DNA from 2 places in the Halobacillus sp. Marseille-Q1614 genome. Region 1 is predicted to be linked to the other one. Evidence: a T-box and tRNA genes for the amino acid it is inferred to sense, from the RefSeq annotation. Region 1 holds a T-box; the other holds one or more tRNA genes.
What was found. The T-box of region 1 lies ahead of trpS (tryptophan--tRNA ligase). A T-box ahead of a tRNA ligase gene usually reads a tRNA of that ligase, here a tRNA-Trp.

Region 1 (6,010 bases):
AGTCTTCGGGTAAGAAAGTGAGGTTGCGCTATGTTATATATGCACGATTTATGGGTCAATTGGTTTGAAGGAGAAGAGAATGGTTACAACGTTTGTCAATTTCACGAATGGCGTAAAGAAGATGGCATTGAGCTGGTGGACCAGATTCCATTACTTTATATTGAAGAAGATCTCTACGAGTTTATAGAAAACGATTTACAAGAACTTCCAAGATCCTTGCTGGATGACATTTACAAACGCACCTATGTAAAAAACAATCAGGAACGCCGCACCATAGATTATGCAGCCGTAGTTACAGACGGAAAGAGGGTACTCGTATTTGATACATTAGGATATTCGCTTCCCGTGAAAAAAAGCCGACTGATTCCCCGACAGGAACGCCTCGTTTTCGACATGGTAGAAGGAAAGCGGCCGGCTGTTTATATGATCGAAAGTGTCTCACCGAAAGAACATCACATTTTGTCCTTGTCCCCTGAAAAAATGGCAGGACTGACAAGAAGAGAGCGGCAGTTAAAACAGCTGCTTATGATGGCTTTAGATCAGCTGAAAAACACGGATCATCCGGAAGAAGTCGGGTACTGGCTGACAGAATGGGATCCGGCCCAGTATCAGGATATTAAGCACATCACAACGGAAGATGCCTGGCAGCGCCTGTACTATGGCACGATTGAAGGATGGAGTAAACAACACGAAGAACTGTGCGGAAAAATTATAAAGGGCCAGCCATTTTTTGAAACGATGTGGCAGGCGGAGAACCATAAAGATCAGAAGCATTTAAAAAGCCAGAATTGAGGGGGCTCCTCAATCCTGGCTTTTTCTTATTTTTTCTTTCTTACACGGCCGAGACCCATCGCTTTTTTCGCTTTCATCAGCATTTTGTTCGCTTTAAACGAAGCAGCCTCTGCCCCTTGATCTAAAATTTCATCTAATTCTTCAGAATCTATCAGCTGCTCGTAACGTTCCTGAATTGGCCCCAATACCCTGACAACGGATTCAGCAACGCCTGCTTTAAAGTCTCCATAACCTTTTCCTGCATATTTATTCTCCAATTCTTGAATGGACACCCCGCGGCAGATGGATTCGATCGTCAACAGGTTAGAAACTCCCGGTTTGTTTTCCTTATCATATTTGACGACACCCTCTGAATCGGTTACGGCACTTTTTATTTTTTTTGTAATCTTCTTCTCATCATCCAGCATAGAGATGAAAGCTTTTTGGTTGGGATCGGACTTGCTCATTTTTTTCAGAGGGTTCTGAAGCGACATAATACGCGCTCCTTCTTTTGGAATCCTTACTTCAGGAACCGTGAAAATGTCATTGTACTTATTATTAAAACGCTGAGCCAAGTTACGCGTCAGTTCTAAGTGCTGTTTTTGATCCTCACCGACCGGCACGATGTCCGTTTGATAAAGCAGTATATCTGATGCCATGAGTGGAGGGTAAGTCAGCAGTCCTGAGCTGACAGCTTCTTTACCATCTCCAGACTTATCTTTGAACTGGGTCATTCGCTCTAATTCACCGATGTAGCTGACACATTGAAGCATCCAGCCCAGCTGGGTATGTGCCGGCACTTCTGATTGAATGAATAAGGTTGCTTTATCAGGATCAATCCCTGAAGCCAAATATAATGCAGCTAACGACTTAATATTTTTTCGTAAGGCCAGACGGTCCTGCGGTACAGTGATCGCGTGCTCATCTACAATACAAAAGTAGCACTCATACTCATCCTGCAAATCAACAAAATGAGTCATTGCGCCTAAATAGTTACCAAGCGTAAGTGTTCCACTTGGCTGAATTCCGGAAAATAATGTTTTCATCTTTCTCACCTCTTAGATATATTTGATAAGCTGAATTTTCATCCGCTTAAAAGCGAGCAGACCTCCTATTTTTATAGGAAAAGGAAGTTACTCTTTTTCCGTCAGCTACACTAATAAACAAAAAACCAATCGGCCTTCCTATATGGAAGGGACGATTGGTTCGCGGTGCCACCCTAGTTACTTTTACATGCAAATAAAAGTCAGCTCATATTCGTTAACGCCGAATCTACGGTTCTGCTCCAAAGTCCCATTTCGCTTCATTGCGCTTAGCTGCTCACACCGACCGCAGCCTCTCTGGAAAGCTTGCAATAAAACTACTTTTACTTTTTCTTCGCATTCGTTATTTAGAATCTTGAACAAATTATAGAGCAAACTGAAGAGCATTTCAAGCCATATAATAAACGACTAATAGAACAGCCATTCCTGCGAGCAGCGATATGCCCTGAAACAGAAAAAAACGGACGACGTTTCTCTTAAACATTTGAGAAGGCAGCGGCTTTTCCTCAAAATCATCAATGTCTTCCATATAATCTTTATTCTTTCCGATTCTGTTGGATACCCTGCGGAAACTGTAAGTAATTGCATCAAAGAACCCGCCTTTTATAATCCACAGGATCAATCCAATAAATAAATAAAAGAAGCAAAGGTAAAATAAGAGATCGATAAAATGAAGCAGACTGTACGCTGGAGAAAAAATCAAAAAGTATAATAAAAGAACAACAAAATTAATAGCCAAAAATCCCCACTTATTTCTAACAAATTTCATGATCACTTCACATCCTAAATCTTTCATAAATCTACAAAAAATATTATAACATGTAAAAACATGATGGGAATTATATAAATGTCATTAAAATTACTGAAAATTCAAAATTAAAAGACATAATTTTTTATTTATAAATTCATTAGTACTTTATTATATTTATCTAGCATAAAAGACCACTGTAACCCTTTAAAGTGCGTCAGTAAAGGCATCGCAAAAGTCAACACAATTTTCAGTAAAATAAACTAGGTATTTTTACCTGTTTTATGTTACTTGAACGTAATAAAATAAGGGATTTTATAAAATTATTGAAAAATAATGAATGCAAAATAGTTAGAAAACTTGTATAATTCGATATGTGGACAAGACACCACGAAATTTTAAGACTTTTTAGGGGAGGTCATTTTCTAGATGAAAAAGAAAAATTGGTTTTTGCTTGTGCTCGCACTGGCACTAAGCATGTTCCTTGCTGCTTGTTCCGGTGGAGGCTCAGACTCAGGGTCTGAAGGCGAAGCTGAAGGCAGCGAAGGATCAGAGGGATCCGAGGAACAAATACTTAACTTAGCAGAATCTTCTGAGATTCCAACAATGGACGCTTCATTGGCTACTGATGCCGTTGCATTCCAATGGCTTGGTTCCACAATGGACGGTCTTTACCGTTTAGGTGAAGGCGGAGAACCAGAACCAGGTATTGCTACAGAGCACGAAGTAAGTGAAGACGGTCTTACATGGACGTTTACACTACGTGAAGATGCTGTCTGGTCTAACGGTGACCCTGTTACAGCTAACGATTTCGTGTATGCTTGGCAGCGTGCTGTTAATCCAGAAACTGGATCAGAGTACGGTCCATACATGATGGGCGGCACTATTGAAAACGCTCAATCTATCGCTGATGGCGATGCACCTGTTGAAGAACTTGGTGTGAAAGCTGTGGACGACTATACATTAGAAGTTCAACTTGAAAAACCGACTCCATATTTTGAGTCTCTAACTACATTCGGTACATTCTTACCTTTAAACAAAGACTTTGTTGAAGAACAAGGCGATGACTATGCACTTTCAGCTGAAAGCCTGCTCTCTAACGGACCATTTGTTATTACTGATTGGGGTACTGATGGCTGGACTCTTGAAAAGAACGAAGACTACTGGGATGCTGAGCAAGTTAAACTTGATCAAATCAACGTAAAAGTAGTTAAAGAAACATCTTCAGCTGTTAACCTTTACGAAACTGGCGAAATTGATCGTACTAGTCTAACATCTGAATTCGTTGATGAGTACCGTACATCTGAAGAATTCCGTATCGAAGAAGAGCCTACTTTATTCTACTTAAAGATGAACCAAGAGAATGAAATTCTTAAGAATGAAAATGCTCGTAAAGCGATTCAAAAAGTAATCGACCGTGAAGCTATGGTTGATACAATTCTTAACAACGGATCAATTGCTCATTACGGTAACATGCCGCAAAACTTTGTTACCCATCCAGAAACTGAAGAAGATTTCCGTGAAATAAACGGTGATCTAATTGAAACAAACGTTGAAGAAGCTCAAGAACTATGGTCTAAAGCAAAAGAAGAACTAGGAATTGAAGAAGCTGAAATCGGTTACCTTGGCGGTGACACAGAAACTTCTAAAAACCTAGATGCTTACCTTAAAGACCAGCTTGAACAGCTTGAAGGTCTTACTGTAAATGTACAAGGTGTACCTTTCCAGGAACGTCTAGACCGCGATACAGCAATGGAGTATGATCTTCAAAATGCTGGATGGGGTCCTGACTACATTGATCCGAACACATTCTTAAACCTATGGATCACTGATGGTGGAAACAACCATACTGGATATTCCAGCGAAGAGTACGACTCGCTAATTGAAGAAGCGAATGCTGACCTTGCACAAGAGCCGGTTAAGCGTTTTGAAAACTTCCTAGAGGCAGAAAAACTTCTTATCCAAGAAGATGCAGTACTTGCACCACTTTATCAGCGTGCACTTGCTCAACTTTGGAAGCCTTACGTGAAGGATGTAACAGTTAACCCAATGGGACCTGATTACACTTACAAGTATGCTTATATTGAAGGCAAGTAATTAAACAAGCCAAACATAGGCTACCTTTATAGGGGAGAGAGTATATGTCCATATGGCGGCGTATACTCTCTTTTTCCCTGTTAACAGAATTGTCGGATAATAGACAAATTTCAGTTAATTTAAACGTTTTTTGACATTGGTTTTACTTTTTAGGAGGTGTTAGGATGGCGCGTTATATTACACAGAGATTAATTTATATGGTCATCACGATGTTTTTAATCGCAACATTTACGTTCTTCTTAATGAAATTTCTTCCGGGTACACCTTTGAGTGCTGCAGATAAGCTTTCTGAAGAACAGCAAGCCATTATTTTGGAAAAGTACGGATTGGATGATCCAGTACCCGTTCAGTATTTCAATTACATGGTGAACCTGGTGCAAGGTGATCTTGGTATTTCTTTCCAATTTGACAACAGGGAAGTTTCCACAATTATTATGGAGCGTATCGGCCCATCTATGCAGTTAGGTATTCAGGCAATGGTAATTGGGACGGTTCTAGGTATGCTGTTAGGGCTGGTTTCAGCACTTTATCATAATGGAGTCTTAGATTACGGTTCCACATTTACTGCTGTACTAGGTCAATCCATTCCATCCTTCGTATTTGCGGGGATTCTTCAGTATTATGTTGGCGTAAAGCTAGGATGGTTCCCAGTGGCTCTTTGGGGAACGTGGCAGCATACAGTTTTACCAACTGTGGCATTAGCTATTTTCCCGCTTGCAATATCAGCCCGCTTTATGCGAACAGAAATGCTTGAAGTTATGGGGTCAGATTATATTACGACTGCTCGTGCCAAAGGAATCAACAAATTTGGTGTTGTTCTTAAACACGGTGTACGTAATGCTTTAATTCCATTAATTACAGTGTTAGGACCGCTTGCGATTGGTTTAATGACAGGTACTCTCGTAATCGAAAACATTTTTGCGGTTCCTGGTATTGGCGAACAGTTTGTTAAATCTATTAATACAAACGATTTCCCAATTATCATGGGCACGACATTGTTTTTCGCATTCTTTTTCATCGTAATTGTATTGGTGATTGACTTGCTTTACGGAGTCATCGACCCAAGAATTAGATTGGCAGAAGGAGAGTAGTACCTATATGGAAAATCACAAACCAAATAAAGACTTATTTGTACCTGTTGATACACGAGATGATGATAGTGAACAGATAACGAGACCCAGTATTTCCTTCTGGAAAGACTCCTTTATTCGTCTTCGCAAAAACAAAGGAGCCATGGCAGGGTTAATAACGTTAATTTTATTGATATTTTTCGCTTTAGCCGGACCTTCCATGACCCCTTATGGAGAGTTCGAACAGGATTTATCCCGTGCTAAAATGCCTCCGAAAGTAG
Region 2 (6,010 bases), 180 kb from region 1:
ACTATCCCGCTTTTACCCGATCCCCGCACGTTAGGACGAGTGTGATTTAACACATCTGCCACCTTACGCGCGATCACGTCCTCTGTATAAACCTTGCGTTTCTTCGTCTCCTTCCACTCCGGAAGAATCGGTTTTATTTTATTTGGCACCTGGATACGGATTTTTGAAGGAGCCGCAAAGGGATCTCCCTGAACATATTCAATTTTCAACTGATAAGAAGAGAAGGAATAACTCCCCTGAATTTGTTTATATCCTTTGTAGCTTTTTCCGTCGATTTGCTTCAGTAATAGCTTTAGCTTTTTCATGGATTACTTCTCCCTTCCTTCTATTTATAGTAACTGTACTCATATTAAAAAACGCAATGCTTCGTTTATTATAAAACGAAACACTGCGTTGGTTCACGTAGTAAGGTATAAAAACAATTGAATGGAGCGGGTGAAGGGAATCGAACCCTCGTCATCAGCTTGGAAGGCTGAGGTTTTACCATTAAACTACACCCGCATTTACAAGGCTTCATTAGCTATGTTTTAACATGCTTCTTCCTCTACACGTCATTCAAGGAAGTAGGATCCGTCGAAGCAACTCGCAGTTTATTCGGCAGAAGCCCAGCTCGTGGCTGAGGTTTTACCATTAAACTACACCCGCATAACGATGTATCGTACTCTCGGAAGCACATTTTTTATTATAACAACCCTCTCTTGTGCTGACAACCAAAATTTGAGGATTTTCTACAAAAAATTCATCGATAAGCGGTTCCCATTCTTTTGTTTTCATTATCATATGTACGTCCACTTTTTTTGACACTACTAAAATAAATAAAACCGTACTTCTAATTACGAAGCACGGTTTTTATGTTTACACTACATTTTTCTTCTTCTCTTCTTCAAAATCAAGCCTTTCCCAAGTTTCGGTTCCGTCAATTCCCAGTTTGCTTGGTTCAAAGACAGGCTCTTTGTTTTCTTTTCTCTGTTCCATATAATCGCTTAAAACGGTGAAAGAAACTTTGCTTAATCGTAAAACCGCATAGATATTAAGGATGGTCATAATACCCATGAATACGTCTGCTAAAGACCAGACAACATCAAGAGTTGCTACGGCTCCAAACATAACCATAGCCAAAGTACCAAAACGGTAAATTAAAATAGCCTTTGGGCTGTCTTTAATAAATTCAATATTCTTTTCCCCATAATAATAGCTTCCGGCAATTGAACTAAAGGCGAATAAGAAAATGGCTAAAGATACAAAGAGATTCGCCCATCCTCCAATCTGAGAAGCAAGAGAGTCCTGTAGTAATGTAATACCTGCTTCCGTCCCAAACTCCGCCTGCCCGGCACTTAAAATGATGAACGCCGTAGCCGTACAAACAACGAGCGTATCAAGAAAAACGCCTGCCGCTTGAATGAAACCTTGTTTTACAGGGTGGGAAACATGTGAAGACGCTGCGGCATTAGGGGCACTCCCCATACCAGCTTCATTCGAGAATAAACCACGGTTTACACCATTCATAATGACAGCACCAATACCGCCTCCAATTACCTGCTCAAATCCAAGGGCACTGGTTATAATCAAACTAAACACTTCAGGAAGAGCGCTTAAATTCATCCCTACTACGATTAAAGCAATGACAATGTAGATTGCGGCCATAATTGGTACGACAATACTTGTAAAGTTCGCAATACGGTGTACGCCGCCAAAGATAACGATAGCTGATAACACGACAAGACCGATCCCCACTACTGAAGTTGGGACGTCAAACGTTGAATTAATAGAAGCAGCGATTGTATTACTCTGTACTGAATTAAAAATAAGTCCAAATGTAAAAGCAATGAGGATTGCAAAAGCAATTCCAACTTTGCGCTGCTTTAAGCCTTTTTCCATATAGTAGGCTGGGCCGCCGCGAAAAGCATCCTTACCATCGCGTACTTTATAAACCTGCGCCAGTGTACTTTCCATAAACGCTGTAGCTCCTCCAACGAGCGCTACAATCCACATCCAGAACACAGCGCCAGGACCACCTAAAGTAATGGCTACAGCTACACCAGCAAGGTTACCTGTTCCTATTCGAGTTGCTGATCCGATACAGAAGGATTTAAAAGCTGAAATCTCCTTGCCATTATCTCCTGGCGTTTTTTCGAATAAAACGCGTATTGTTTCTTTTAAATACCTAAACTGCACAAACCGGGAAAAAATCGTAAAGAACAGCCCTGCTCCCAGTAAAATAGGGACTGTTAAGTATGTGGAGAGATAACTGTTAATCTGCCCCAGTAATTCCATTAAAAACTCCATTTTTCCACTCCTTGGAAATTTGTTAGATTATTCTGAAAAATACTAACCAGTGCTTAGATTATCATAACAGGAAAAGCTCTTCAACCTTTAATAGGCTGATAATCATAAGCAGGAAAGATAGGCTATTACCACTTACTTAAGCGCTTACCATATAATAGAGGATTACCAGTAAATTACTAATACAAAAAGCCTTCAACATCGCGTTGAAAGCTTTAAGTAATCGTTCACCAATATTGTTATACACAGCTGAAAATAGATCAATTTACTAAAAATTTATAGTGGATACAACTCTGAAATCAGTGGAATTAGAATGAGATACCTCTAAGGTATAGTGGAGCTTAAATAGGTTTAGTTGAGCTTTTAACAAAGACTTTAAACAGCTTGGCTGGCAGGGCAAACACTTATCCTAACAATGAATTAATCTGATCTAATAATGAATTTAACAGCCCGGATACTTCATCAAAAAGACCGGTTAGAAAACCATTACCATCAAGAAGACCAGCAACGGCACATAACAGGTTTCCAAGAAGGTTCCCAGGCCCCGGAACAGCTGTAAGGTCTAGATTGATTTCTGACAGGTCAAGTTGCAGGCCAAGTAAATCGAGGAAAATAGGGCCCAGATCAAGATTTAAGAGGTCACATTCTTCTTGTGCTAGAGCAGCAGCTTGCATAGTATCACCGCTCATATCTTCAGTTAAAGTGGCAGGTACGCTTTCGAAGGTTTCTTTTACATCAGTGGTGGTACCATCTGCTGAGACAGCCTCACCTTTAACAACTCCGCTCATTAATAACCCTTCTTCTTCATCATAAGAAAGGTTATCAACGGTAACCATTCCTTTAAAAGTTCTGCCATCTTCAAGATCACCTGTGACCTTCATGTTCTTAAGCAGCTTTGATCCTGTGGTAGATGGAGAGGCAGCCATCGTGTTAACAGGGGCAAGAACAAACGTACTTACTAAAGCAATCACCAGGGCTGCAACAAGAGACTTTAATTTCATTTGGTATCCTCCTCATTTTTGTAAGCGCTCTCAAAAGTTAACTCACTTGCCAGCCGTAAATTGTTTTCCCTTGAAACCTCAGGTAAAACTGATTATCTTTCTTTTTATAAAAAATGATTACATACCACTAGTATCAAGAAGGAAATTGTCGAGAATTAAACTAATATGACCTGCGCCCTTAGTTGTATTTGTAGTGCTTTAAAGCTTTTACGAATAAAGGTGGTAATACAAAGTAACAGTGAGCGCTTTGGACTCTTGATGATTATTTTATAAAACAAAAAGACGCTTCTACAAAATAGAAACGTCTAGGTTTTTTTATTATAATTTTCGTTTAAGTACCGGTGGTCGGGGTCGAACCGACACTCCGTGAGGAACACGATTTTGAGTCGTGCGCGTCTGCCAATTCCGCCACACCGGCATATTGGAGGCGGCAACCGGAATCGAACCGGTGATAAAGGAGTTGCAGTCCTCTGCCTTACCGCTTGGCTATGCCGCCACTAATTGAATAATATATTATATTCTTCGATGTAGCAATTATGAAGCTTTTCAAGAGCGAGAGACGGGATTCGAACCCGCGACCCCCACCTTGGCAAGGTGGTGTTCTACCACTGAACTACTCTCGCATAATGGCTGGGCCAGCTGGATTCGAACCAGCGCATGACGGTACCAAAAACCGTTGCCTTACCGCTTGGCTATGGCCCAACATTTTTAGATAAAAAAATGGGGCGGCTGATGGGAATCGAACCCACGAATGCCGGAACCACAATCCGGTGCGTTAACCACTTCGCCACAACCGCCATAATGAAAGCAGGGGTAGTAGGAATCGAACCCACATTGACGGTTTTGGAGACCGTAGTTTTACCATTAAACTATACCCCTATTTGAATAATAAAATTAAAATGGTGGAGGGAGTAGGACTCGAACCTACGAACCCGATGGGAGCGGATTTACAGTCCGCCGCGTTTGGCCAACTTCGCTATCCCTCCACGTTAAAAGTGGTGCCGGCCAGAGGACTTGAACCCCCAACCTACTGATTACAAGTCAGTTGCTCTACCAATTGAGCTAGGCCGGCTAGTCAAAAAATGGTGGCTCGGGACGGAATCGAACCGCCGACACACGGATTTTCAGTCCGTTGCTCTACCGACTGAGCTACCGAGCCAGACAAATGATAGTTTATCATTTTCAAATATTGAACTAGCTTATGTATAATAATGTAATCAGTGGCGGTCCGGACGGGACTCGAACCCGCGACCTCCTGCGTGACAGGCAGGCATTCTAACCAACTGAACTACCGGACCAATATAAATAATTTGGTTGCGGGGGCAGGATTTGAACCTGCGACCTCCGGGTTATGAGCCCGACGAGCTACCGAACTGCTCTACCCCGCGATATTGTGGGAAATTATATTCCCATTAGATTTTCAATGGTGGAGGATGCAGGGCTCGAACCTGCGACCCCTTGCTTGTAAGGCAAGTGCTCTCCCAGCTGAGCTAATCCTCCAGGAAGTGGTGACCCGTACGGGATTCGAACCCGTGTTACCGCCGTGAAAGGGCGGTGTCTTAACCACTTGACCAACGGGCCAAACGTTATGATGTTAATGGCGGAGAGCGAGGGATTCGAACCCTCGAAACCGCGTGAACGGTTTACACGAATTCCAATCGTGCTCCTTCGGCCAGCTCGGACAGCTCTCCGTAATGGCTCCACAGGTAGGATTCGAACCTACGACCGATCGGTTAACAGCCGATTGCTCTACCACTGAGCTACTGTGGAATAATATCAACCTGGCGACGTCCTACTCTCACGGGGGTATACCCGACTACCATCGGCGCTGAAGAGCTTAACTACTGTGTTCGGCATGGGAACAGGTGTGACCTCTTCGCTATCGTCACCAGATCTATTGATCTGTTTCTTTTTTAGGGACAAGATATATTATATTGTCCTTTTGAGAAAATATCAAGGGTTATTTTAAAACTTTTTAGTAAACCCTCAAAACTGGATAAGACTGATGGAATCAAACCAAGGAATGTCTAGCGGCAACGCCTAAGCGTTTTCGCTTTTCTTTTAAAGTTAAGTCATCGATTGATTAGTATCCGTCAGCTCCACGTGTCACCACGCGTCCACCTCGGACCTATCGACCTCATCGTCTCTGAGGAATCTTACTAACTTATTGTTAGGGGAAATCTCATCTCAAGGGGGGCTTCATGCTTAGATGCTTTCAGCACTTATCCCGTCCACACGTAGCTACCCAGCGATGCTCCTGGCGGAACAACTGGTACACCAGCGGTGTGTCCATCCCGGTCCTCTCGTACTAAGGACAGCTCCTTTCAGATTTCCAACGCCCACGACGGATAGGGACCGAACTGTCTCACGACGTTCTGAACCCAGCTCGCGTACCGCTTTAATGGGCGAACAGCCCAACCCTTGGGACCGACTACAGCCCCAGGATGCGATGAGCCGACATCGAGGTGCCAAACCTCCCCGTCGATGTGGACTCTTGGGGGAGATAAGCCTGTTATCCCCGGGGTAGCTTTTATCCGTTGAGCGACGGCCCTTCCATACGGTACCGCCGGATCACTAAGCCCGACTTTCGTCCCTGCTCGACTTGTAGGTCTCGCAGTCAAGCTCCCTTGTGCCTTTACACTCTGCGAATGATTTCCAACCATTCTGAGGGAACCTTTGGGCGCCTCCGTTACTCTTTGGGAGGCGACCGCCCCAGTCAAACTGCC

Region 2: it encodes a tRNA-Trp, which carries the amino acid that the T-box ahead of trpS (tryptophan--tRNA ligase) is inferred to sense. The anticodon was not compared.

Annotation. Positions count from the first base shown of each region.
Region 1 covers NZ_CADDWH010000001.1:1,897,693-1,903,702, reverse strand. Annotated here, with positions in the region: gene HUS26_RS09595 (YjbA family protein) at 31-792, shown strand; gene trpS (tryptophan--tRNA ligase) at 819-1,817, opposite strand; T-box leader at 1,962-2,158, opposite strand; gene HUS26_RS09585 (DUF3899 domain-containing protein) at 2,203-2,583, opposite strand; gene HUS26_RS09580 (peptide ABC transporter substrate-binding protein) at 2,992-4,659, shown strand; gene opp3b (oligopeptide ABC transporter permease) at 4,824-5,750, shown strand; gene opp3C (oligopeptide ABC transporter permease) at 5,758-6,010, shown strand, end outside.
Region 2 covers NZ_CADDWH010000001.1:2,073,867-2,079,876, forward strand. Annotated here, with positions in the region: gene HUS26_RS10450 (ABC-ATPase domain-containing protein) at 1-305, opposite strand, end outside; tRNA gene HUS26_RS10455 (tRNA-Gly) at 428-501, opposite strand; gene HUS26_RS10460 (sodium:alanine symporter family protein) at 856-2,286, opposite strand; gene HUS26_RS10465 (hypothetical protein) at 2,688-3,284, opposite strand; tRNA gene HUS26_RS10470 (tRNA-Leu) at 3,621-3,702, opposite strand; tRNA gene HUS26_RS10475 (tRNA-Cys) at 3,707-3,780, opposite strand; tRNA gene HUS26_RS10480 (tRNA-Gly) at 3,836-3,907, opposite strand; tRNA gene HUS26_RS10485 (tRNA-Gln) at 3,912-3,986, opposite strand; tRNA gene HUS26_RS10490 (tRNA-His) at 4,006-4,081, opposite strand; tRNA gene HUS26_RS10495 (tRNA-Trp) at 4,093-4,163, opposite strand; tRNA gene HUS26_RS10500 (tRNA-Tyr) at 4,185-4,270, opposite strand; tRNA gene HUS26_RS10505 (tRNA-Thr) at 4,281-4,356, opposite strand; tRNA gene HUS26_RS10510 (tRNA-Phe) at 4,368-4,443, opposite strand; tRNA gene HUS26_RS10515 (tRNA-Asp) at 4,506-4,582, opposite strand; tRNA gene HUS26_RS10520 (tRNA-Met) at 4,596-4,672, opposite strand; tRNA gene HUS26_RS10525 (tRNA-Val) at 4,709-4,784, opposite strand; tRNA gene HUS26_RS10530 (tRNA-Glu) at 4,791-4,865, opposite strand; tRNA gene HUS26_RS10535 (tRNA-Ser) at 4,883-4,975, opposite strand; tRNA gene HUS26_RS10540 (tRNA-Asn) at 4,980-5,054, opposite strand; rRNA gene rrf (5S ribosomal RNA) at 5,064-5,177, opposite strand; rRNA gene HUS26_RS10550 (23S ribosomal RNA) at 5,348-6,010, opposite strand, start outside.